3 regions of the Paenibacillus sp. QJM3NY_38 genome follow, and region 3 is predicted to be linked to each of the others. Evidence: a T-box and tRNA genes for the amino acid it is inferred to sense, from the RefSeq annotation. Region 3 holds a T-box; the other regions hold tRNA genes.
What was found. A T-box is a leader RNA that pairs with one kind of tRNA and senses whether it is charged. The one in region 3 lies ahead of AC0VZ8_RS07855 (valine--tRNA ligase), so its partner is inferred to be a tRNA-Val.
Positions count from the first base shown of each region.

Region 1: it has a tRNA-Val gene. The T-box ahead of AC0VZ8_RS07855 (valine--tRNA ligase) is inferred to sense a tRNA for this amino acid. The anticodon was not compared.
Region 2: it has a tRNA-Val gene. The T-box ahead of AC0VZ8_RS07855 (valine--tRNA ligase) is inferred to sense a tRNA for this amino acid. The anticodon was not compared.

Region 1 is NZ_CM149665.1:6,527,429-6,534,952, forward strand. It holds gene ppc (phosphoenolpyruvate carboxylase) at 1-2,469, opposite strand, end outside; tRNA gene AC0VZ8_RS30340 (tRNA-Gly) at 2,743-2,816, opposite strand; tRNA gene AC0VZ8_RS30345 (tRNA-Pro) at 2,893-2,966, opposite strand; tRNA gene AC0VZ8_RS30350 (tRNA-Arg) at 2,988-3,064, opposite strand; tRNA gene AC0VZ8_RS30355 (tRNA-Gly) at 3,068-3,142, opposite strand; tRNA gene AC0VZ8_RS30360 (tRNA-Leu) at 3,148-3,231, opposite strand; tRNA gene AC0VZ8_RS30365 (tRNA-Lys) at 3,246-3,321, opposite strand; tRNA gene AC0VZ8_RS30370 (tRNA-Gln) at 3,390-3,464, opposite strand; tRNA gene AC0VZ8_RS30375 (tRNA-Val) at 3,518-3,593, opposite strand; tRNA gene AC0VZ8_RS30380 (tRNA-Glu) at 3,730-3,804, opposite strand; tRNA gene AC0VZ8_RS30385 (tRNA-Thr) at 3,842-3,917, opposite strand; tRNA gene AC0VZ8_RS30390 (tRNA-Asn) at 3,921-3,996, opposite strand; rRNA gene rrf (5S ribosomal RNA) at 4,005-4,121, opposite strand; rRNA gene AC0VZ8_RS30400 (23S ribosomal RNA) at 4,188-7,117, opposite strand; tRNA gene AC0VZ8_RS30405 (tRNA-Ala) at 7,420-7,495, opposite strand.
Region 2 is NZ_CM149665.1:6,240,935-6,248,458, reverse strand. It holds rRNA gene AC0VZ8_RS29070 (23S ribosomal RNA) at 1-264, shown strand, start outside; tRNA gene AC0VZ8_RS29065 (tRNA-Asn) at 421-496, shown strand; tRNA gene AC0VZ8_RS29060 (tRNA-Ser) at 502-593, shown strand; tRNA gene AC0VZ8_RS29055 (tRNA-Glu) at 610-684, shown strand; tRNA gene AC0VZ8_RS29050 (tRNA-Val) at 861-936, shown strand; tRNA gene AC0VZ8_RS29045 (tRNA-Met) at 957-1,033, shown strand; tRNA gene AC0VZ8_RS29040 (tRNA-Asp) at 1,064-1,140, shown strand; tRNA gene AC0VZ8_RS29035 (tRNA-Phe) at 1,209-1,284, shown strand; tRNA gene AC0VZ8_RS29030 (tRNA-Thr) at 1,307-1,382, shown strand; tRNA gene AC0VZ8_RS29025 (tRNA-Tyr) at 1,387-1,471, shown strand; tRNA gene AC0VZ8_RS29020 (tRNA-Trp) at 1,478-1,551, shown strand; tRNA gene AC0VZ8_RS29015 (tRNA-His) at 1,576-1,651, shown strand; tRNA gene AC0VZ8_RS29010 (tRNA-Gln) at 1,668-1,742, shown strand; tRNA gene AC0VZ8_RS29005 (tRNA-Gly) at 1,758-1,832, shown strand; tRNA gene AC0VZ8_RS29000 (tRNA-Cys) at 1,844-1,917, shown strand; tRNA gene AC0VZ8_RS28995 (tRNA-Arg) at 1,930-2,006, shown strand; tRNA gene AC0VZ8_RS28990 (tRNA-Leu) at 2,015-2,094, shown strand; gene AC0VZ8_RS28985 (hypothetical protein) at 2,520-2,819, shown strand; gene AC0VZ8_RS28980 (PspA/IM30 family protein) at 2,888-3,565, shown strand; gene AC0VZ8_RS28975 (PspC domain-containing protein) at 3,568-4,047, shown strand; gene AC0VZ8_RS28970 (PspA/IM30 family protein) at 4,049-4,735, shown strand; gene liaF (cell wall-active antibiotics response protein LiaF) at 4,905-5,549, shown strand; gene AC0VZ8_RS28960 (sensor histidine kinase) at 5,591-6,664, shown strand; gene AC0VZ8_RS28955 (response regulator) at 6,648-7,292, shown strand.
Region 3 is NZ_CM149665.1:1,797,114-1,804,637, reverse strand. It holds gene murC (UDP-N-acetylmuramate--L-alanine ligase) at 1-485, opposite strand, end outside; gene AC0VZ8_RS07860 (bifunctional folylpolyglutamate synthase/dihydrofolate synthase) at 492-1,895, opposite strand; gene AC0VZ8_RS07855 (valine--tRNA ligase) at 1,904-4,573, opposite strand; T-box leader at 4,685-4,984, opposite strand; gene AC0VZ8_RS07850 (LysM peptidoglycan-binding domain-containing protein) at 5,238-6,599, opposite strand; gene AC0VZ8_RS07845 (RluA family pseudouridine synthase) at 6,763-7,524, opposite strand, start outside.

The sequences.
Region 1 (7,524 bases), 2.5 Mb from region 3:
GATGATCAGATCAGCCTTGGCAAGAGCCATCTGAAGGGTATCGATCAGTGATGTAAAGAACGGATAGCTCGTGTACATCTTCTGAAGCACCTTCATATTCTCTTCCTTGCCCTGGTAGAAGCTCTGTAAGCCCGTACCAGCCGCGTACCATGCCGGGAGCAGGTAACGACTCTGGGTCCAAGCAAACACCCAAGGAATGGCTCTGAGGTCCTCAAAACGGTCACTGTTCTTACGCTTGGATGGTCGGGAACCGATATTCAGCTCTCCCACTTCAGGAAGCGGCGTGGATTCCTTGAAGAAGCTCAGGAAATCCGGATCACGGAAGATCAGATCCTGATATTTCTTCTGTGAAGCGGCCGATATGCTCGAGGAAATCTCTTCCCACTCTTTTTCGGTCGATTCTTTTTCAGGGTAACGGGCATTAAGAGAAGCCGTTATAAGTGCTGAAGTCGCCTGGTCCAAACTGCGGTAGGCAATTCCCTTCAAAGAGTAACGGGAAGAAATAACCTCGCCTTGCTCCGTGATTTTGATGCCACCCGCAATCGTTGATGCCGGTTGAGCCAAAATGCTTCGGTTCAGCGGCATACCGCCGCGTCCAAGCGATCCGCCGCGTCCATGGAAGTATTTCACCTTGATGCCATACTCATTGGCTACAGCCGTAATATCTTTGAGTGCTACCTGGAGCTCCCAGTTCGCGGTAATGGCACCGCCGTCCTTGTTGCTGTCGGAGTAACCCAGCATGATTTCCTGAAGCTCATTCATGGCGCTAACCGCTTCCCGATAGATCGGCAGGTTGAAGAGCTTACGCATAATATCAGGTGCGGCATGAAGGTCTTCAATCGTCTCAAACAATGGTGCAACCTGTAAAGTAGCTATTACAGAACCATCATTGTCCTTGCGGAAAAGTCCGACTTCTTTGGCAAATACCATCACTTCCAGAATGTCGCTTGCGCCCTCGGACATACTGATCAAATAACTTGAAATACATTTCACGCCGAACTCCTGCTGCGCACGGAATACGGTACGATATACTTCAAGACATTCTTCGGTACTGTCGCTGTACTCTTGATAAGGCGTAGTCAATGGACGAGGATCATTAAGCAGGTTATTAAGCAGCTCGATCTTCTCATCTTCACTTAACTGGGCATAATCCTGAGTCACATTCATTTTACGAAGAATCTCGGCCATGGCATTTTCATGCTCTTGGCTATGCTGTCTGATGTCCAGCGTTGCTGTATGGAAGCCAAATAACTCCGCCTGACGAATCAGTTTTTGAATATACGTGTCTGCAACATAGTCAGCAAAATGGAAACGCAAGCTTCGATCAATGATATTCAAGTCCTCGATAAATTCCTCAGGGGACTGATAACGCTCGCTGCCCGTCATGTTCTCATCAAGAATATGACTCATTTTAGCCAGCATATATACCAGTTTTACACGATAAGGCTCTTTCTCATTGTGCCAAATTTCCATCTTCTTCAGTGTTACATGCTCGCGGTCTTTTTCAATGGATTGAAGCAATTCATCCGAAACGCTCACGATGGATGAGCTGAAGCTGAGGTATTTCATGAAATCACGCAAAATCCGTTGGTATTCACGAATCGCTAGCTTCCGCTGCATTTCAAGCGTTTTCCATGTTACGTCCGCCGTCACTGAAGGATTTCCGTCCCGATCGCCACCGATCCACGAACCGAAACGCAAATAGGTTGGAACGTGCCAATGGTGACCCGGATAATATTTACTTAGGCAGCGCTCCAGTTCTTGATAAACCTCTGGCAGAATGTGAAACAGAGTCTCGTGAAAATAATACATACCGTTTCTGACCTCATCAAGAACCGTCGGCTTACGGTCACGAAGCTCGTCGGTTTGCCATAGCGTAATCACTTCATTCAGTAGTTTTTCCCGAAGCTGCTCTCGTTCGCGGAATGTCAGTGTCGGGTTGTCGAGTTGCATCACATCGTCCGCTATCCGTTTATGAATATCCAGAATAGCCCGACGCATCGCTTCTGTTGGATGAGCTGTCATTACCAGCTCAAGGGATAGACTTTCGAGAATTTCTTGAACTTCTTCAAACGTAATATTGCGCTCTTTCAAATCCTGGACCGCACTTTCAATGGAACCCGGTTGAACACTCTCCCCGGCGGAACGCTCGTAATCGCGTTTGCGGCGAATGCGATGATTCTGCTCTGCGATATTAACCAATTGAAAATAAATGGCAAACGCGCGAATCACCTGATGGCGAATGTCGGGCTCCAATGTGCTGATGATCCTTTTGAAATCTGCAAACAATTCTGGCAAGAATACGGATCGCAACGATTTACTCGTTTCACGAATTTTCTCAACTATATCTAAAAGCTCATTGCCACCTTGGTGGACAAGAACTTCTCCAAGAATATTGCCAAGGAACCGTACATCTCGCCGCAGCAGATTGTTGGAATTGCTCTTTGCGGTTACTGTAAGTTCAGTCATGCTACTCCTCCCATCTCAACCCGTTTCAGCAGTTTGTCTATAGGACGTAACGCCTTCCTAACATCATACAATAAAAGCGCATGAAAATCTGCATTTTCCAGGCGAAAAAATTAGCCAAATCGACAAAACTCATGATATTGATATACCCATATACCATGGACATTAGTCCTATAAACCTTGACCTGCCTATATTCTTTAGCACATTAACACTTCGCAGGATAGTCGTATGAATATGTAAAAAAACATCACACACGGTGATGTCCTGCTTATGTATGGAGCGGGTGATGGGAATCGAACCCACGCTACCAGCTTGGAAGGCTGGAGTTCTACCATTGAACTACACCCGCATATCAACCCACAAAAGAGATGCTACATCTCGGAGTATAATCCGATTACTTTTGCGGGGCTTAACTCTTAAACAAATCGGGATGACACGATTTGAACATGCGACCCCCTGGTCCCAAACCAGGTGCTCTACCAAGCTGAGCTACATCCCGATATTAATCTTTTTTGAAAAATGGCACGCCCTGAGAGATTCGAACTCCCGACCTTTTGATTCGTAGTCAAACGCTCTATCCAGCTGAGCTAAGGGCGCAAATGGAGCGGACGACGGGAATCGAACCCGCGACCCTCGCCTTGGCAAGGCGATGCTCTACCGCTGAGCCACGTCCGCATAAATGGTGCGCGTGGAGGGACTTGAACCCCCACGTCAAAGACGCTAGATCCTAAGTCTAGTGCGTCTGCCAATTCCGCCACACGCGCACAAGATGAAACAATGGTGAGCCATGAAGGACTCGAACCTTCGACACCCTGATTAAAAGTCAGGTGCTCTACCAACTGAGCTAATGGCTCGCATTTCAGGGCCCCCGAAAAGTATTCGGAATCACCTTCAAAGCGTAACTACACTTTTTGGGGTAAAGTGGCTGGGGATATAGGATTCGAACCTATGCATGACGGAGTCAAAGTCCGTTGCCTTACCGCTTGGCTAATCCCCAAAATCGATGAGATACTTCTATTGTGCTGATTCTCGTTAGAATCATGCACGAAATGGTGGAGGCTGAGGGGATCGAACCCCCGACCCTCTGCTTGTAAGGCAGATGCTCTCCCAGCTGAGCTAAGCCTCCATACAATATGGAATAAAAAGTAGTGGTGACCCGTAGGGGATACTCTCACTTCGTTCGAGACTGCGAAGCCTCTGCTTACGAAGGACATCCTCCGACGAACCGACGGGATTCTCATCCCCTGATGCAATTAAATTAGTGGTGACCCGTAGGGGATTCGAACCCCTGTTACCTCCGTGAAAGGGAGGTGTCTTAACCCCTTGACCAACGGGCCGCAATTTCATAATGCATGTCCAATTCAAAAACGAATCTGGAGCTTCCAACCGGGATCGAACCGGTGACCTCATCCTTACCATGGATGCACTCTACCTACTGAGCTATGGAAGCAAGTGGCTCCCCGAACAGGACTCGAACCTGTGACAACTCGATTAACAGTCGAGTGCTCTACCAACTGAGCTATCAGGGAATATATCCGCTTGGCGACGTCCTACTCTCCCGGGACCCTTCGGTCCAAGTACCATCGGCGCTGGAAGGCTTAACGGTCGTGTTCGGTATGGGAACGCGTGGAACCCTTCCGCCATCGCCACCAAACGGTTCAGATGCTTGATCACCTGAAAACTAGATACGAAACGATCTTTGCAGCACATTGAAATATTTTTGGATAAGCCCTCGACCGATTAGTATTGGTCAGCTCCATGCATTGCTGCACTTCCACCTCCAACCTATCTACCTCGTCGTCTTCAAGGGGTCTTACGAATTGGGAAATCTCATCTTGAGGGGGGCTTCACGCTTAGATGCTTTCAGCGCTTATCCCGTCCGTACGTAGCTACCCAGCCATGCTCCTGGCGGAACAACTGGTGCACCAGCGGTACGTCCATCCCGGTCCTCTCGTACTAAGGACAGCTCCTCTCAAATTTCCTACGCCCACGACAGATAGGGACCGAACTGTCTCACGACGTTCTGAACCCAGCTCGCGTACCGCTTTAATGGGCGAACAGCCCAACCCTTGGGACCTACTTCAGCCCCAGGATGCGATGAGCCGACATCGAGGTGCCAAACCTCCCCGTCGATGTGGACTCTTGGGGGAGATAAGCCTGTTATCCCCAGGGTAGCTTTTATCCGTTGAGCGATGGCCCTTCCATGCGGTACCACCGGATCACTAAGCCCGACTTTCGTCCCTGCTCGACTTGTAGGTCTCGCAGTCAAGCTCCCTTATGCCTTTGCACTCTTCGAATGATTTCCAACCATTCTGAGGGAACCTTGGGGCGCCTCCGTTACTCTTTAGGAGGCGACCGCCCCAGTCAAACTGCCCGCCTGACACTGTCCCCGTACCGGATCACGGTACCAGGTTAGAACCTAGATACGATCAGGGTGGTATCCCAACGTCGCCTCCACACAAGCTGGCGCTCATGCTTCAAAGGCTCCCACCTATCCTGTACAGATCGTACCCAAATCCAATATCAAGCTGCAGTAAAGCTCCATGGGGTCTTTCCGTCTTGTCGCGGGTAACCTGCATCTTCACAGGTATTAAAATTTCACCGGATCTCTCGTTGAGACAGCGCCCAAGTCGTTACGCCATTCGTGCGGGTCAGAATTTACCTGACAAGGAATTTCGCTACCTTAGGACCGTTATAGTTACGGCCGCCGTTTACTGGGGCTTCGGTTCACAGCTTCGGGTTTAACCCCTAACCGCTCCCCTTAACCTTCCAGCACCGGGCAGGCGTCAGCCCGTATACTTCGCCTTACGGCTTCGCACAGACCTGTGTTTTTGCTAAACAGTCGCTTGGGCCTTTTCACTGCGGCCCCCTCGGGCTATTCACCCTACCGAGGCACCCCTTCTCCCGAAGTTACGGGGTCATTTTGCCGAGTTCCTTAACGAGAGTTCTTCCGCGCGCCTTAGAATTCTCTTCTCGCCTACCTGTGTCGGTTTGCGGTACGGGCACCTTCACCTGACTAGAGGCTTTTCTTGGCAGTGTGAGATCATGACCTTCGCTACTATAATTTTCACTCCCCATCACAGCCCAGCCTTATCGATGTGCGGATTTGCCTACACATCAGCCTCACTGCTTGGACGGACATCCATCAGTCCGCGTCACTACCCTCCTGCGTCACCCCATCGTTCATAACGGTTTACGGTGGTACAGGAATTTCAACCTGTTGTCCTTCGATTACGCCTTTCGGCCTCACCTTAGGTCCCGACTTACCCTGAGCGGACGAGCCTTCCTCAGGAAACCTTGGGCTTTCGGCGGATCAGATTCTCACTGATCTTTTCGTTACTCATACCGGCATTCTCACTTGTGTACTCTCCAGCGCTCCTTACGGTACACCTTCAACGCATACACAACGCTCCCCTACCCCTGATGCATACGCATCAAGCCATAGCTTCGGTGGTGTGTTTAGCCCCGTTACATTTTCGGCGCAGAGTCACTCGACCAGTGAGCTATTACGCACTCTTTAAATGGTGGCTGCTTCTAAGCCAACATCCTGGTTGTCTGTGCAACTCCACATCCTTTCCCACTTAACACACACTTGGGGACCTTAGCTGATGGTCTGGGCTGTTTCCCTTTTGACAATGGATCTTAGCACTCACTGTCTGACTCCCGGATATAAGTCTATGGCATTCGGAGTTTGACTGAGCTTGGTAACCCTTGCGGGCCCCGCACCCAATCAGTGCTCTACCTCCACGACTCTTCATTCCGAGGCTAGCCCTAAAGCTATTTCGGGGAGAACCAGCTATCTCCGAGTTCGATTGGAATTTCTCCGCTACCCCCACCTCATCCCCGCATTTTTCAACATACGTGGGTTCGGGCCTCCAGTGCGTGTTACCGCACCTTCACCCTGGACAGGGGTAGATCACACGGTTTCGGGTCTACGCCCACATACTATATCGCCCTATTCAGACTCGCTTTCGCTGCGGCTACGGCTTCTCGCCTTAACCTTGCATGGGAACGTAACTCGCCGGTTCATTCTACAAAAGGCACGCCATCACCCATAGATCGGGCTCTGACTTCTTGTAAGCACACGGTTTCAGGATCTATTTCACTCCCCTTCCGGGGTGCTTTTCACCTTTCCCTCACGGTACTGTTTCACTATCGGTCGCTAGGGAGTATTTAGCCTTAGCAGATGGTCCTGCTGGATTCATACGGGGTTTCACGTGCCCCGCACTACTCGGGATCCGTCTCGGAGGGAATATACTTTCGGCTACAGGGCTTTTACCTCTTATAGCGGGCCTTTCCAGACCTCTTCGCCTAATAAATTCCTTTGTAACTCCATGTGAGACGTCCCACAACCCCAGAGAGCAAGCTCTCTGGTTTAGGCTGTTCCGCGTTCGCTCGCCGCTACTGACGGAATCACTCTTGTTTTCTCTTCCTCCAGGTACTTAGATGTTTCAGTTCCCTGGGTATGCCTCCTCGCATCCTATGTATTCAGATACGGGTAACTAGCTATTACACTAGCTGGGTTTCCCCATTCGGACATCCCCGGATCGAAGCTTGCTTACAGCTCCCCGAGGCAGTATCGTTGTTCGCCACGTCCTTCTTCGGCTCCTAGCGCCTAGGCATCCTCCGTGTGCTCTTAGTAGCTTAACCAATTGCTCCGGTTATTGTGCTCATCGCTCTGTTGTCCGTTTGTTTCCTGATCTACTAAACGAGTTAATAGGTGGAAACGAAACTTCCAAAGGATCGATGATCCCAAAACCTTCGCGCTACTTTTTATTAAACTTGATCAATCACTTGACACAAGTTCAGCTAAAAGGATATTTCTAATTGCGCAAATTCGTTTCGTTATCTAGTTTTCAAGGATCAACCCCAGTCTTTCGACCGGAAGATTATCATATCACATGATATCTCGCAGTTCAACCTGCAATTTATGGAAGTGACATGAAAGTTTATGGTGGAGCCAAGGGGGATCGAACCCCTGACCTCCTGCGTGCAAGGCAGGCGCTCTCCCAGCTGAGCTATAGCCCCATAATTTCACTTCAAAAGTGAAGTATGGC
Region 2 (7,524 bases), 2.8 Mb from region 3:
TAGGAAATTTGAGAGGAGCTGTCCTTAGTACGAGAGGACCGGGATGGACGTACCGCTGGTGCACCAGTTGTTCCGCCAGGAGCATGGCTGGGTAGCTACGTACGGACGGGATAAGCGCTGAAAGCATCTAAGCGTGAAGCCCCCCTCAAGATGAGATTTCCCAATTAGTAAGACCCCTTGAAGACGACGAGGTAGATAGGTTGGAGGTGGAAGTGCAGCAATGCATGGAGCTGACCAATACTAATCGGTCGAGGGCTTATCCAAAATCACCCCAAAAAGTGAAGCGAAGCTTTGAAGCAACGCCGAATACTTTCCGGGGACCCCGATACCACATCGGGTGAATGCTACGAATTCTAATGTGCTGCAAAGATCGTTTCGTATCTAGTTTTCAGGTGATCAATCACTTGAATTGAATATTGTTCCCTGATAGCTCAGTTGGTAGAGCACTCGACTGTTAATCGAGTTGTCACAGGTTCGAGTCCTGTTCGGGGAGCCATTTATGGAGAGGTGTCCGAGTTGGCCGAAGGAGCACGATTGGAAATCGTGTAGGCGCCAAAAGCGTCTCGAGGGTTCGAATCCCTCTCTCTCCGCCACTATTATTTTAAGCAAGGCCCGTTGGTCAAGGGGTTAAGACACCTCCCTTTCACGGAGGTAACAGGGGTTCGAATCCCCTACGGGTCACCACTTTCTTAATTGCATCAGGGGATGAGAATCCCGTCGGTTCGTCGGAGGATAACTTCGTAAGCATTGACTTCGCAGTCTCGAACGAAGTGAGAGTATCCCCTACGGGTCACCACTTTCTTTAAAAAAACACTTGCTTCTTATATCAGATTTTGATATGATAAAAGTCGCTTTGTTACGGAGGCTTAGCTCAGCTGGGAGAGCATCTGCCTTACAAGCAGAGGGTCGGGGGTTCGATCCCCTCAGCCTCCACCATTTATACACCTTTATAATGACGCGGGGTGGAGCAGTTCGGTAGCTCGTCGGGCTCATAACCCGAAGGTCGTAGGTTCAAATCCTGCCCCCGCAACCAATTTATATCGCAATAGCGATAATGCCTCGTGGAACTGTGGTGTAGAGGCCTAACATGCCTGCCTGTCACGCAGGAGATCGCGGGTTCGAATCCCGTCAGTTCCGCCATTCTTTACAACTTTGGGATGAGATGAGTATCCGATATGGGTTCCGTCAAAGTTCGCGAAGAGCTTTAAGGCTCGGTAGCTCAGTCGGTAGAGCAGAGGACTGAAAATCCTCGTGTCGGCGGTTCGATTCCGTCCCGAGCCACCATGTACGTTTTATAACTTTATATGCCGGTGTAGCTCAATTGGTAGAGCAACTGACTTGTAATCAGTAGGTTGGGGGTTCAAGTCCTCTCGCCGGCACCATTCTGGAGGATTAGTGAAGTGGCTAAACACGGCAGACTGTAAATCTGCTCTCTTCGAGTTCGGTGGTTCGAATCCATCATCCTCCACCAGTTTTTAGGGGCATAGTTTAAAGGTAGAACAGCGGTCTCCAAAACCGTTAGTGTGGGTTCAATTCCTGCTGCCCCTGCCAATCGTATCACAGTGTTTCAATATGGCGGTCGTGGCGAAGTGGTTAACGCACCGGATTGTGGCTCCGGCACTCGGGGGTTCAATTCCCCTCGATCGCCCCATATTACAAAATCATATTGGGGATTAGCCAAGCGGTAAGGCAACGGACTTTGACTCCGTCATGCATAGGTTCGAATCCTATATCCCCAGCCATTGATTTTTATGTTTGCGGACGTGGCTCAGCGGTAGAGCATCGCCTTGCCAAGGCGAGGGTCGCGGGTTCGATTCCCGTCGTCCGCTCCATTTTTATTTCTGGCGCCATAGCCAAGTGGTAAGGCACAGCTCTGCAAAAGCTTTATCCCCAGTTCGAATCTGGGTGGCGCCTCCATTACAAACTTATGTGCCCTTAGCTCAGCTGGATAGAGCGTTTGACTACGAATCAAAAGGTCAGGAGTTCGAATCTCTTAGGGCACGCCATAATGTAAGCCGGTGTGGCGGAATTGGCAGACGCGCGCGACTCAAAATCGTGAGGGAAACCGTGGGGGTTCGAGTCCCTTCACCGGCATCATCCAAAAGGAATGTAGACGTTAAACGTCTGCATTCCTTTTTTTGTTGCATCTACATCGATGGCTTCTTCGTGATTTTAATATTAGACTCCATTCTTCTTGTTACCTCTCCAGTAATCGCGAGGGCTTTTCTATCACCTTCGGAGCTTCCTCGAGCTACACTCCTAAAAACTAAACTATCATTAGAAACCACGTTCTTTATAGGTAAAACAAAGATTATCCAGATGAACTCATCTACACAGGCTAACCCATCGAATCATCGATCCAGTGCAGGGTTGGACGTAGGTCTGTAGAAGGCCCCGCCTTAGGTCTAGGTCCAAAAACCGTCCCCAGGCCGTTTTAGCGAAACTCGAAATTACCTAGAATAGAGTCATAAGGTTGAACAAAAGAAACAACGATCAAACAACAGAAAGGCGGTGTATAAATGAGAAATTCAAAAGGAAATGGAATGAGTATCCTGTTGATTGGTGTAGGGATCTTGGTTCTCCTTGGAGTATTCGGTCCTCTGCTTGGATGGTTGTTCAGTCTTCTAATTCCAATCCTGATGGTCGCTTTGGGATACTACGGGATCCGGAGAGGTAACACCTTGATGGGATGGGTTATTCTCGGTATCGGTGTGATCTGGTTGATGGGTAAACTGTCTTGGCTGATCGGTCCGATCTTTGGAGTTATCTTGATCATTTACGGGGTGTCCCGGTTGAAGAATGGTAGACCCCGTTATTGATAATAACCACTACATTAAATAACATGCATGAACAACAGATCATGATAGATGAGGAGGGCTAAGCCAATATGAGTGTTTTCCGGCGGATAAGAGACATAACCGTAGCAACATTGAATGAAAAGCTCGAGCAGAGCCAGGATCCGGTTCGATTGATCGACCAGTTCCTACATTCAACCAGACAGGACATTGCTGAGGCTGAGAAGCTGCAGCAGCAATGCCAAGTACATTCCAGACAGCTGAAGCAGCAGGTGGATCAAGCCGAATCCATGCGATATAAACGCGAAGAGCAGGCACTGCTTGCACTGAAGGCCGGCGAAGAACATCTTGCCAAGCTGGCATTGCAGGAGAAATTGATCTACGAGGAAAAGATCGAGCAGTATCAAGGCCTGTTGTCCTCAAGCCTGGAGTCGCTAAAAGAAATCGAGGAGCAGCTCGGCGAGCTGCGGATGGAATATCAGACGGTATACAGCAAACGTCAATATTATGTTGCCCGAGTGGAAACCCTTCGTCTTCAGCAGAAAATGAATGAACGTACGGGCTCCTACGGCGGCGGTCATGACGTACCGAAGATGTTCAATCGCCTCGAAGACCGTATCAGCGACTGGGAACTGGAAGCCAGAAGTCTTCGCGATTTACGCCGCATGGGGCAGGAATACATGGAACAGGCTGGTGAATCGGTCTCCACTGTATTAGAAAAAGAACTTGCCCGCCTGAAGCAAAAGCTGAATAACAGCGGAAAGGAGTAACCATGACTAGATTGTACCGTTCCACCCGAGACAAAATGTTCACAGGGTTGATCGGCGGTATATCCGATCATTTCGGAGTCGAATCTACCCTACTTAGAATCATATTTGTAGTCAGTATCTTTTTTACAGGCGGTACAACGCTGTTGATCTATCTGATTGCATCCCTTGTAGTACCTAAGGAGCCGTATTATCACGATCCGTATGGTCCACAGGGCAGACATGGCGGCGGATACCGTTACAACGATCATCCGGGCCCTGGACCAGGCTACAACAGCTATAATGATTCTTATGGACGTCAAGGCTATCCTAATGAGCATAGTAGCTTTGGTCCCAAATATGACCGTCCCAATGGTGCAAGAAACAACGCGTCAACGGATTCCGATCTGGATGCGATGATGAAGGATATTGAAAGAAAAGCAATGCAAAAAGAAATCGAAGAATTGAAGAAAAAACTTTCGAACTATGAGAAGGGAGATAAATAACATGGGAGTATTTAAAAGAATTAAGGATATGACGAAAGCATCGGTGAATGAACTGCTGGATAAAGTAGAGGATCCGATCGTAATGTTGAACCAGTACCTGCGCGACATGGAGGCAGAAATTCATGAAGCAGAGGTAACGGTTGCGAAGCAAATGGCTAATGAGCGTCGTATGAAGCAGCGCGTCGATGAGGCTGTGAAGATGGCGGCACAACGTGAAGCTCAAGCTGAATTGGCTCTGAAGAATGGTCAAGAAGAAGTGGCTCGCAAGCTGCTTGAAGAAAAAATCTATTTCGATCAAAAAGAAACCGAGTACGTGGAATTGCACCTGCAATCCGAGACTCAAGCAAAAGAACTTGTAGCTCAGCTGCATGAAATGAAAGACGAGTTCTACAAAATGCGCAACAAGCGCAATGAGCTTGTAGCCCGCGCTCAAATGGCTAAAGCGAAGAAGCAAATGTCTCAAGTGAGCAGCCTGCACACAATCGAAAGCGGTAGTGCTTCGATGGGCTTCCATCGCATGGAGGAAAAAATCATGCAAATGGAAGCAGAAGCTGATGTGCTTCGCGCCCCATACCGTCCTAACAATGCAGTATACACAAGCCCCGTGGACGCTGAGAAGCAATTGAAGGTGGATGAGCAGCTGCAAGCTTTGAAAAACAAAATGGGGAATTCTTCGAAGTCCGAGTAATTCCTTAGCAAGTCAGCAAAATAAGATTAAACCGTATTCGAACACCATGTTCATATGATATGCTATACGAATGAGATTGTCGTATAGTACAGGCAAAGCCATACAGTGGGGAACGTCTCACTGATATGGCTTTTCCGAGCTTATATCTTGGTCATCAAGGAGGTGCGACATGGACAGAAACCGCTGGATAGCAGTTGGTTTAATCAGCTTGGGTTTTATTATGCTTTTCGGCCGGTGGTTTGGTTTCTTCACCATTGTCGCCCTGTTACTCATGTTTGCAGGTGTCCTTCAGATCAAACATGGACATGTGAAGAAGGGATACATTCTGCTCGGAGTAGGTGCCGTACTGCTGCTGCTGGAGCATCTCATGTTGATTATCGGCATCAGCTTGATATCGCTAGGTATTTTTTATGGCAAGTCCAAACGAGCTCATACCACGACGAAGTACATTCAGAAGCAGAACTTTATGTCCAACTTTGATTGGGACCGGGCTCCGTGGGTGATGCGCAGTCTGAGTGTGTGGCATGTGCTGGGAGAGGCGGATGTGGATCTGTCCCTGGCCCTTCCGGAGGAACGCCAAACGGTCCTGATGTTCCATGGAATGCTGGGGGATATTGATCTGATGATCCCGGACTATTATGGGGTGGAGATCGAAGCATCCATCCTGTTTGGCTCCATTCATATGGACGACCGGAAGGAAACCGGCATATTAAACCGCGTGCGGTATAAATCACCCAATTATGAGACCAGTGAATATAAAGTAAAATTTATTGTTTCTTATTTAGGCGGAGATTTGAATATAAGAATGACATAATAAACGTAAGTTTTGTGTAAACCATTCAGGAGGGTTGCCCCGTGGAAACGGAAAAGAAAGCAAATATGATTACCCGAAGTATGCGTGAGGGGACCCTTCTGGGATTGGTTGTCATGCTCGTTGTCCTATATTTATTATATACATATGGTTATCTTCAACCGTTTGAGACGTGGAAGAACCGGATCGAAGCCGGCATTACCATCGTATTGCTGCCGATTGGGCTGGGAGCGATCTATGGCTTCTTCCAGGGATACCGGGTAAAACGACGGGTCGATCTTGTGAGGGAAACGCTGGTGAACTGGGAAAAAGGCAGCCTTACGGACGTAATGCCGGACATCGGCGAAGACGAAGTGGGCCGGCTTGGAGAACAGCTGGTGAAGATCAGCAAACGCTGGGAGGATCAGGTGTCTTCCTTGCAGCGGTTATCTACGAACAATGCCCAGCTTGCCGAGCAGGCCAGGGTTACGGCGATTGTGGAAGAGAGGCAGCGTCTGGCGCGCGAGCTCCATGACGCGGTTTCTCAGCAGCTGTTTGCCATCTCGATGACGGCAACCGCTGTGGGCAGGACGCTGGATAAGGATTTTGACAAAGCGCAGCGCCAGGTGGCTCTGATCGAGGAAATGTCGGCTGTGGCCCAGTCCGAGATGAGGGCGCTTCTTCTTCATCTACGGCCGGTTTATCTCGAAGGAAAGGCACTTGAGCAGGGGCTGCGTGAACTGATTAAGGAACTGCGAATCAAAGTACCTATGGAAATTACGTTTGAAATGGACGATGACATACATTTGCTCAAAGGGATCGAAAATCATCTGTTCCGGATTATCCAGGAAGCCATGTCGAACACCCTCAGACACTCGAAAGCAGAGAAAATGGATATCCGTATTCACCGCAGGCAGAACACCGTTCGGGTGATGCTGCGGGACGATGGGATCGGATTTGAATTGGATGACAAGAAACAGACTTCCTACGGTCTATCGACGATGCAGGAACGGGTGACGGAGATCGGGGGCTCGGTACAATTCATAACAGCACCGGGTAAAGGGACTCGAATTGAGATCGTTGTGCCACTCATAAACGAAGAACGCAAACGGGGGGATGTAGATGGAAACGCCGATTAAGGTGCTGCTGGTGGATGATCATGAGATGGTCCGGATCGGTTTAGCGGCTGTGCTTGGTACAGAGGACGGCATCGAGGTGGTTGGTGAAGCGGGCAGCGGCGAGGAAGGGATACGCTTAGCGCAGGAATATCATCCTGATGTGGTGCTGATGGACTTGGTGATGGACGGAATGGATGGAATCGAGACGACGCGCCAATTGATGAATCAGTTTCCAAATCTTAAGGTCATTGTACTGACCAGCTATCTGGACGATGAGAAGATGTATCCGGTTATTGAAGCAGGTGCGTTCAGTTATTTATTGAAGACATCCCGTGCTTCTGAAGTAGCTGATGCTATACGTGCAGCCGCACGCGGGCAGTCGGTGCTGGAGTCGCAGGTTGCCTCCAAGATGATGAATCGATTCCGGCATCCGCAAAATGAAGCTCCGGCGCATAACGACCTTACGGACCGGGAAATGGAAGTGCTGCGACTGGTGGCGCAGGGCAAGTCGAATCAGGATATTGCTGATGATTTGATTATAGGCATCAAAACCGTGAAGTTTCATGTAACGAATATTTTAGGCAAGCTGGGGGTAGAGGATCGAACCCAGGCTGCCATCTACGCTTATAAAAATGGGCTGGCTGAGTAAGAAATGCCGGCTCTTTTTTATGCGATGGTCGTGACATAAACATATCAAGATGCTGAGTTGTTGAACATGGTACGAAAGCAGATCCATGATGCGATGCGTGAGTTATAAACATATCCATGTAAACAAAGAGAGACAGACTTAAAGACTCCCGGCGGGAGCTTTTTTTTATTTATTGACAGGGAAGAAGGAATCTCTACATACAGCCCGATGGAGGATCTTTTTAAAAAGCGAG
Region 3 (7,524 bases):
TCGTCCGCTTCGGCCACCACGTGCTCGCCTTCACCGGCCTTGGCATTCGTGCCAACGTTCATGATTTCCCCGCCGATGATAAACGTCGGATCGACGCCGCATTCCTCCATTACGAGCGCAATCATCGATGAAGTGGTTGTCTTACCATGCGCACCCGCTACGGCGACCCCTTTGCGTTCGTTCAGAAGACGCGCCAGCATCTGCGCACGGTGAAGGACAGGAATGTTCAGCTTCTCTGCTTCGACCCGCTCCACGTTGTCTTGGGACAATGCCGTCGAGTAAACTACAAGGTCCGCGCCCTGGACTTGCTCGGCGGTATGTCCAATGTATATTTTGGCGCCCTTGGCCGCCAGCTTTTCTGTCAATTCTTGCGATGCCACGTCAGAACCCGTGACTTTATAACCCATCTCCAGCATAACTCTTGCAATGGCGCTCATCCCGTAGCCGCCAATTCCTATAAAATGAACATGTTCCGATGTATTCAACAGATATCACCAACCTTTTTCAGAATCGGAAAGGCCCAGGAGGTTGGAACGCACGTCGGCAATCAGGTACAACGTGCCCGACACCACCCCAAGATCCTCCGCTTCCGTCCGTGACTTCAACTCTTCAAGTGCGTTTTTCCAATTTGGTTCTATGATGATTTGCAGTGTATGTTTGGCGTATTTCTCCCTTACCTGCTCTACGATGTCACCAAGCGCCTTGGCGTCCAGTTTCTTCCGGAAATCCGGTTCAGTCAGGATAAGCGTATCCACTATTGGCAGTATATGCTGCAAATACGATTCATGATGCTTATTTGCCAGCATTCCCATCATTAAGTTCAGTTTCCGATACTTATAGATCTGCGGCAAGCTTTTGGCCAAGGTTTCAGCCCCTTCGGGGTTGTGCGCACCATCGAGAACAATCCGCGGGGAGGACTGCACTTGTTCCAGTCTTCCCGCCCAGAAAGTATCCTTAAACCCTGTACGCAATTCTTCATCATCCACGATGAAAGCCATATACTGGCGAAGCACTTCCAGCGTCATCATCGCAAGCGCGGCATTGGCGCATTGATGCTCACCCTGCATCGAGATGTCCAGATCCATGTCCCGGAACGGACCCTTAAAACGGAAAGTCTGGCTTTCTTCGTCCCCACGCAGCCGCTCATAGGAGAACTGTTCATCTACGAGATACAGACTTGTACGGTTTTTGACTACCGTTTGTTTCAGAATATCGACTGCCTCCGGCTGAGTTACCGTGCTCACCACAGGAACTCCAGGCTTGATAATGCCAGCCTTTTCCGTGGCGATCTCCTGAATGGTATCACCCAGGACGTCGGTATGGTCCATTCCGATATTCGTGATCACCGAAATGATGGGATGAACGATATTGGTCACGTCCATGCGACCGCCAAGTCCCGTCTCCCATACCACCACGTCCGGATAAGATACCTCGGCGTAATACAGTATCGCAAGGGCGGTGGACACCTCAAACATGGTGGGCGATCCGAGCCCGGAGCCCGCAATTTCGGCTACAAGCGGTTCTAAGCGATTAGCGAGTTCAAGCAGCGTCTCTTCCGGTATGTCCTCGCCGTTATACTGAAACCGATTGGTAAATTTCGTAATATAGGGAGACGTGTAGGTGCCAACCGTGAATCCCCCTTGAAGCAAAACCTTTGTTAAAAAAGCGCATGTGGAGCCCTTCCCATTCGTTCCGGCCACGTGAATAAATTTTAACCGCCGCTCCGGATGGCCGAGCAGCTCCATCAATCGCTGAATTCTATCCATGCCCGGGCGGATTCCAAACGGAATCAGCCCGTTGATCCAAGCTACCGCTTCCTCATAGGTATGGAACGGAGCTGCCACTGCAGCTGCCGAATGATCAACCATCGTTCTCACCTTCTGGTCCAGATTCATTTTGCCCTTTAGCCTCTCAGTTCTTCGATGCGCGCAATCACTTTACTGCGTTTGTCCGAGTAATCCGCAAGCTTCGCCCGTTCTTCTTCAATCACCTTTTCAGGTGCTTTCGATACGAAACCAGGATTGTTCAGCTTCTTCTCCACACGCTCGACTTCGCTGTTCAAGTGCTGAATTTCCTTTTCCAGACGCGTGATCTCCTGAGCGATATCGATCAACCCGGCAAGCGGCAGATACATTTCAACACCTGTTACCACGGCGGTCATCGCCTTATCCGGCGCCTCAAGCGCAAGGGAGGATTGATACTCCGACGTGTTGCAGAAGCGGCGAATATAATCCGCATTGCGATCGATGATGCCAGCAATTTGCTCGCTTACCGGCTTCAACTGGAGTTCTACTTTTTTGCTCATCGGTACGTTTACTTCCGCCCGGATGTTACGTACAGCACGGATGACATCCATCAGCAGGTTCATTTCAGTAACGGCTTCCGCATTCTCAAATGCCTCATCATAGGTCGGCCATGAAGCCAACATCACCGTCTCGCCTTCATGCGGCAAATGCTGCCAGATCTCTTCGGAAATGAACGGCATGAACGGGTGGATCAAGCGCATCGTGCGGTCCAGCACATAGGCAAGCACCGACTGCGTCTTTTTCTTGGCCGCTTGATCCTCGCCGTACAGGGACAGCTTAGCAAATTCAATATACCAGTCACACAGATCATCCCAGATGAAATTGTAGAGCAGTCGACCGGTTTCGCCAAATTCGTAGGCATCAATTAGACGCGTAATGTCGCGGGAAGTTTCGTTCAGACGATGCAAAATCCAACGGTCGGCCGTTCCCAGCTCTCCGGAAATGTCGATATCCGCCGCCATGAAGCCCTCCAGATTCATGAGCGCAAAACGTGACGCATTCCAGATCTTGTTCGCGAAGTTACGCGCTTGTTCCACACGTTCCCAGCGGAATCGAAGATCCTGACCCGGCGTACTGCCGGTCGATATCATATAACGCATGGCATCTGCGCCATACTGTTCAATAACCTCGAGCGGATCGATACCATTGCCGAGCGACTTGGACATCTTGCGGCCTTCGCTATCCCGAACCAGACCATGGATAAGCGTATCTTTGAACGGCATTTGATCCGTAAATTCAAGCCCTTGGAAAATCATCCGCGAAACCCAGAACGGAATAATATCATAACCCGTTACGAGAACGCTTGTCGGATAATAACGTTTGAAATCCTCACTGTCCAGATTCGGCCAGCCCATGGTCGAGAACGGCCACAATGCCGAGCTGAACCAGGTATCCAGCACGTCCTCATCCTGTCTCAGATCGTCCTTGCCAAGCTTCGCGCGCGCTTCCTCTTCATTCATGGCAACAACCACTTCGCCCGTGGATTCGGAATACCAGGCCGGAATCCGGTGGCCCCACCACAATTGACGAGAGATGCACCAATCGCGCACATTCTCCATCCAATGCAGGTAGGTTCTCTCGAACCGGTCAGGCACGAAATTTACGCCCTTGCCGGATTTCTGCGCAGTAACGGCTGCTTCCGCAAGCGGCTGCATCTTAACAAACCACTGCGTCGACAGATACGGCTCGACAACGGCGCCGGATCTTTCGCTATGGCCAACCTGATGAACATGATCTTCGATGCGAAGCAGCACGCCCGATTCCTTCATGTCGCTTACGATCTGCTTGCGGCATTCTGCTCGGTCAAGCCCCTGGTACTTGCCGGCAAATTCATTCATCGTCCCGGATTCATCCATCACGGTGATTTGTGGCAGATCATGTCTCAGACCCATTTCGAAGTCATTCGGATCATGTGCCGGCGTAATTTTAACCGCTCCGCTGCCGAAATCCTTCTCCACGTACTCATCGGCAATAACCGGAATTTCTCGGCCGACAATAGGCAGGACCAATGTCTTGCCGATCATGTCTTTATAGCGCTCATCTTCCGGATGAACGGCTACCGCCGTATCACCCAGCATAGTCTCCGGGCGGGTGGTTGCTACGGTAATGGAGCCGCTGCCGTCTTTCAGCGGGTATTGCAAGTGGTACAAATGGCCGTTGACCTCTTTGTACTCCACTTCGATATCGGACAAAGCCGTGCGAGCAGCCGGGTCCCAGTTGATAATGCGTTTGCCGCGATATATAAGCCCCTTATCATAGAGCTTGACGAATACTTCCCGAACCGCTTCTGACAACCCCTCATCGAGCGTGAAACGCTCTCTGGAGTAATCGAGGGACAGGCCGATCTTGGACCATTGGTCACGGATCGTATTCGCATATAGATCCTTCCATTCCCACACTTTCTCCAGGAATTTTTCACGTCCCAGATCGTAGCGGGTAACGCCTTCTTCGCGAAGCTTCTGCTCAACCTTGGTTTGCGTGGCGATGCCCGCATGGTCAGAGCCCGGCAACCACAACGCATCATAACCCTGCATCCGCTTTACGCGAATCAGGATATCCTGCAGCGTAAAATCAAGGGCATGGCCGATGTGAAGCATTCCCGTAACGTTTGGTGGAGGAATAACAATCGTATACGGCTCCGCGTCCGGTCGTTTGCCAGCTTCAAAGAAGCCGCCTTCCTTCCAGTACGGATACCATTTTTGTTCGGCTGCCTTCGGATCATACGTCGTCGGCATGTCTAACTGGGATTGGTTTAGTTTTTGATCCATATTTTCGTACCTCCGATACTGTTAATCAGTTTTGCCAACCCGTAATGTTTTAGCCTCCGGGCGTGGACATGGATATCCATGTTTGCGTGAAACAAAAAAAGCCCTTCGTCCTCAAAGGACGAAAGACTGTTCTCTCGCGGTACCACCTTTGTTTCGTGCTTATAATCAATCATGAATCGTATCCTCCCATGAAGAACGTGAAAGGCAAACGATCAAGCACGACACTTTACGCAGATAACGGCTGCGGCCGGCGAACTCTAACCAGGGTAGCGATCGATCCCTACTCTATCTCAAGTCCGCAACTCCGGGGCGACTTCGGCAAGCTGGTTCCTGCGGAATCTCACAGCGCTTGATAGCAATTCCGCTCTCTGAAGGCCATACCTTCCTACTCTTCCCGTTCAACGTTGTTCTAGCTTTAGGAATACCTGTACATATACTATTCAAATATACCGTGGTTGTTGCATATAGTCAATATTTTGAGTGTTTCCGAACGATTTAGACATCATACCTGTCGATCCAAAATAATTCTAATACATTGTAATAAAGAAGCCCCGGCTCGTCCGATTCCCCTCTTCTTCTAATCTATTCCCGGCCATACACAAAAACAGGCCAAGGATATCCTACCTTGACCTGCTTGTTCTTACGCGATCGCTTCCTCCGCTGATTACTGGGGAATGTATAATACCTGGCCTTCTTCCACATTCTGCTCGGACATGCGGTTATATAACAAAAGCTCTCGCGGCGTCAGTTGATAACGCTCGGCAATCACGTCGAGTGTCTCCTCACGCTGCACAATGCACATCCGGACCTTGCGGAAAGGCGTTTCCTCATGGCGGTTACCCAGGAACAGACTCTTCCACTCCACGTCCTCGGCCGTTGCGGAGTCAACCAATTCCTCCGTCTCTTCTTCCTCGTCCCGAGCGGCTTGATCCTGATCCTGAACCGTTCTGCTCGATTGAAGCAACGAAGAGAAGCCTACGCCCGATGCGCTGGTTGTGCTGCTGTTCTTCGTGTTGAAGGCCACCTTTAACTCCGGCTTGGTCGGAACCTCTTCGGCTTTAATGGAAACCTCTTCCGTTATATCATCCATATCCTCCGAAGGGAATTCTTCCTCAGCGAAAACAGGCTGCACTTCCTCCGTTTCCGGTGATTCCAGTACCGGAACGGCATCCACTTCTTCACCCTTACGCTCAATGACACCAGGGAAACTGGCTGCTGAATCTTCTTGCTCCGGCTCGGGCTGGACCGCAGCCCGTTCGAATTGCCATACACTTGGAATCGACAACTCAGCTGCCTGAGCTTCCGTCTCATTATGTAAGGCATATTCGACCGTATCCCGGGCTTCAGACGTTTTAGAAATGCTAATGGTGCTGTCTGCTGAGTCCTGTGAATCCCGTGTTTGGTTCTCATACTGCGCCCAGGATGCCAGATACTGCTGTGTGCGCGCATCCGTCCCGGACTCTTGAGCTCTGGTCTGAGCCTCGTTGAAGTAAGAAGGCGAAGTCGAGTTAGCGTCTGGATGAGTTCCGCTGCCATGAAGCTGGTCGTACGGGTTGGCTGCGAACTGCTGCTCCCCGTTCGAATACAAATCAGTCGCTTCAGGAGCATGTACCACTGTGAATTCCTCATTGGCCCATACTTGGTCGCGGGCTCCCGGAGCCGCCGCCTGAATTCCTTTGAGCGACAGAACCCCTGTAATGTTCAAGCTGCGTTTGGATAACAAATCCACGTCAAAATTCTCGATCTCGACCGCGATGTCATCCAATGATGATACCCGGTTCATCGGTACCGTGATTTCAACCGGGATCCAGTGTTCGAGCGGCTCCGTCTCTCCTGCTTCGGTGTCACCTTTATACAGGCCTGCAAGAAGCAGATGACCCCGAAGCGTAGCCTGGTCCTGCTGACTGATTACCTGAATATGCGGGATCAACTCCGCCTCTTCCAATTCTTCGATTCCCGGCAAATCTTCCGTTAAATTAATACGCTCGTAAATATCGAACCGCAATCCGTAGGACTGGTCAAACACGGGAATGTCCTCCTTTTTGGCATATACTATCCGTGATCTGTTATCACGGCATGAGCCTAAGTTTTGCCACTCAATTTATCTATATGCCGAAAATAGGAGAGCATGACTTTTTTGCGAATTGTGCTTGAAACTTACAGGTTCATTCAGGATCTTGCAAATTTTCTTACCGGTCCGATGTCTCTATGATTCGTTCTCTTAACTCCAACATATCCAGAGGCCAGGGTGCATTCACCTCAATATCCTCGCCCGAGAAAGGATGAGTAAATAGCAGAAGTTCGCCATGCAGCGCTTGGCGCGGAAACGCCCCTGATCCTCCGTATAAGGAATCTCCCAGAAGCGGGTGTCCCATATGACTTAGATGCACCCGGATCTGATGCGTCCGGCCGGTTTCCAGTCGAATTTGCAGCAGGCTGGCTTTCGGATACACCTCGGATGATCGAATATGCGTGATCGCAGCCTGCCCGGTTAATGAAACTCTCCGACGGCTTGAATGATAGCGGTCTTTGCCTATCGGCAGATCGATTCTCTTCAGATCCTGAGAGACCCTCCCCTGAACGATAGCCGCGTATATCCGGACGATCTTCTTCTCCCGCATGTCCTCATCAAGCTTTAGCTGCGCATATTCATTCTTGGCGTACAGCACGGGACCTGTTGTATCCTTATCCAGCCGATGAATATGCCGGACTGCCGTATGGATGCCTTCGGCTTCGTAATATGCGGCAACCACATGATTCAAGGTCGTCTCGCGGCTCTCGTTGTCCGGATGGACCGCCATACCGGCCGGTTTGTTCACGACCAGGCAGAAATCGTCCTCATACAATACATCAAGCTCCTGCCATCTCGGTTCGATGCCGTAATCCCGGTAAGGAAAAAGGACCAGCCGAAGCCGATCCCCTCTCCATTGTATCCCCTGTTCATGACGAAG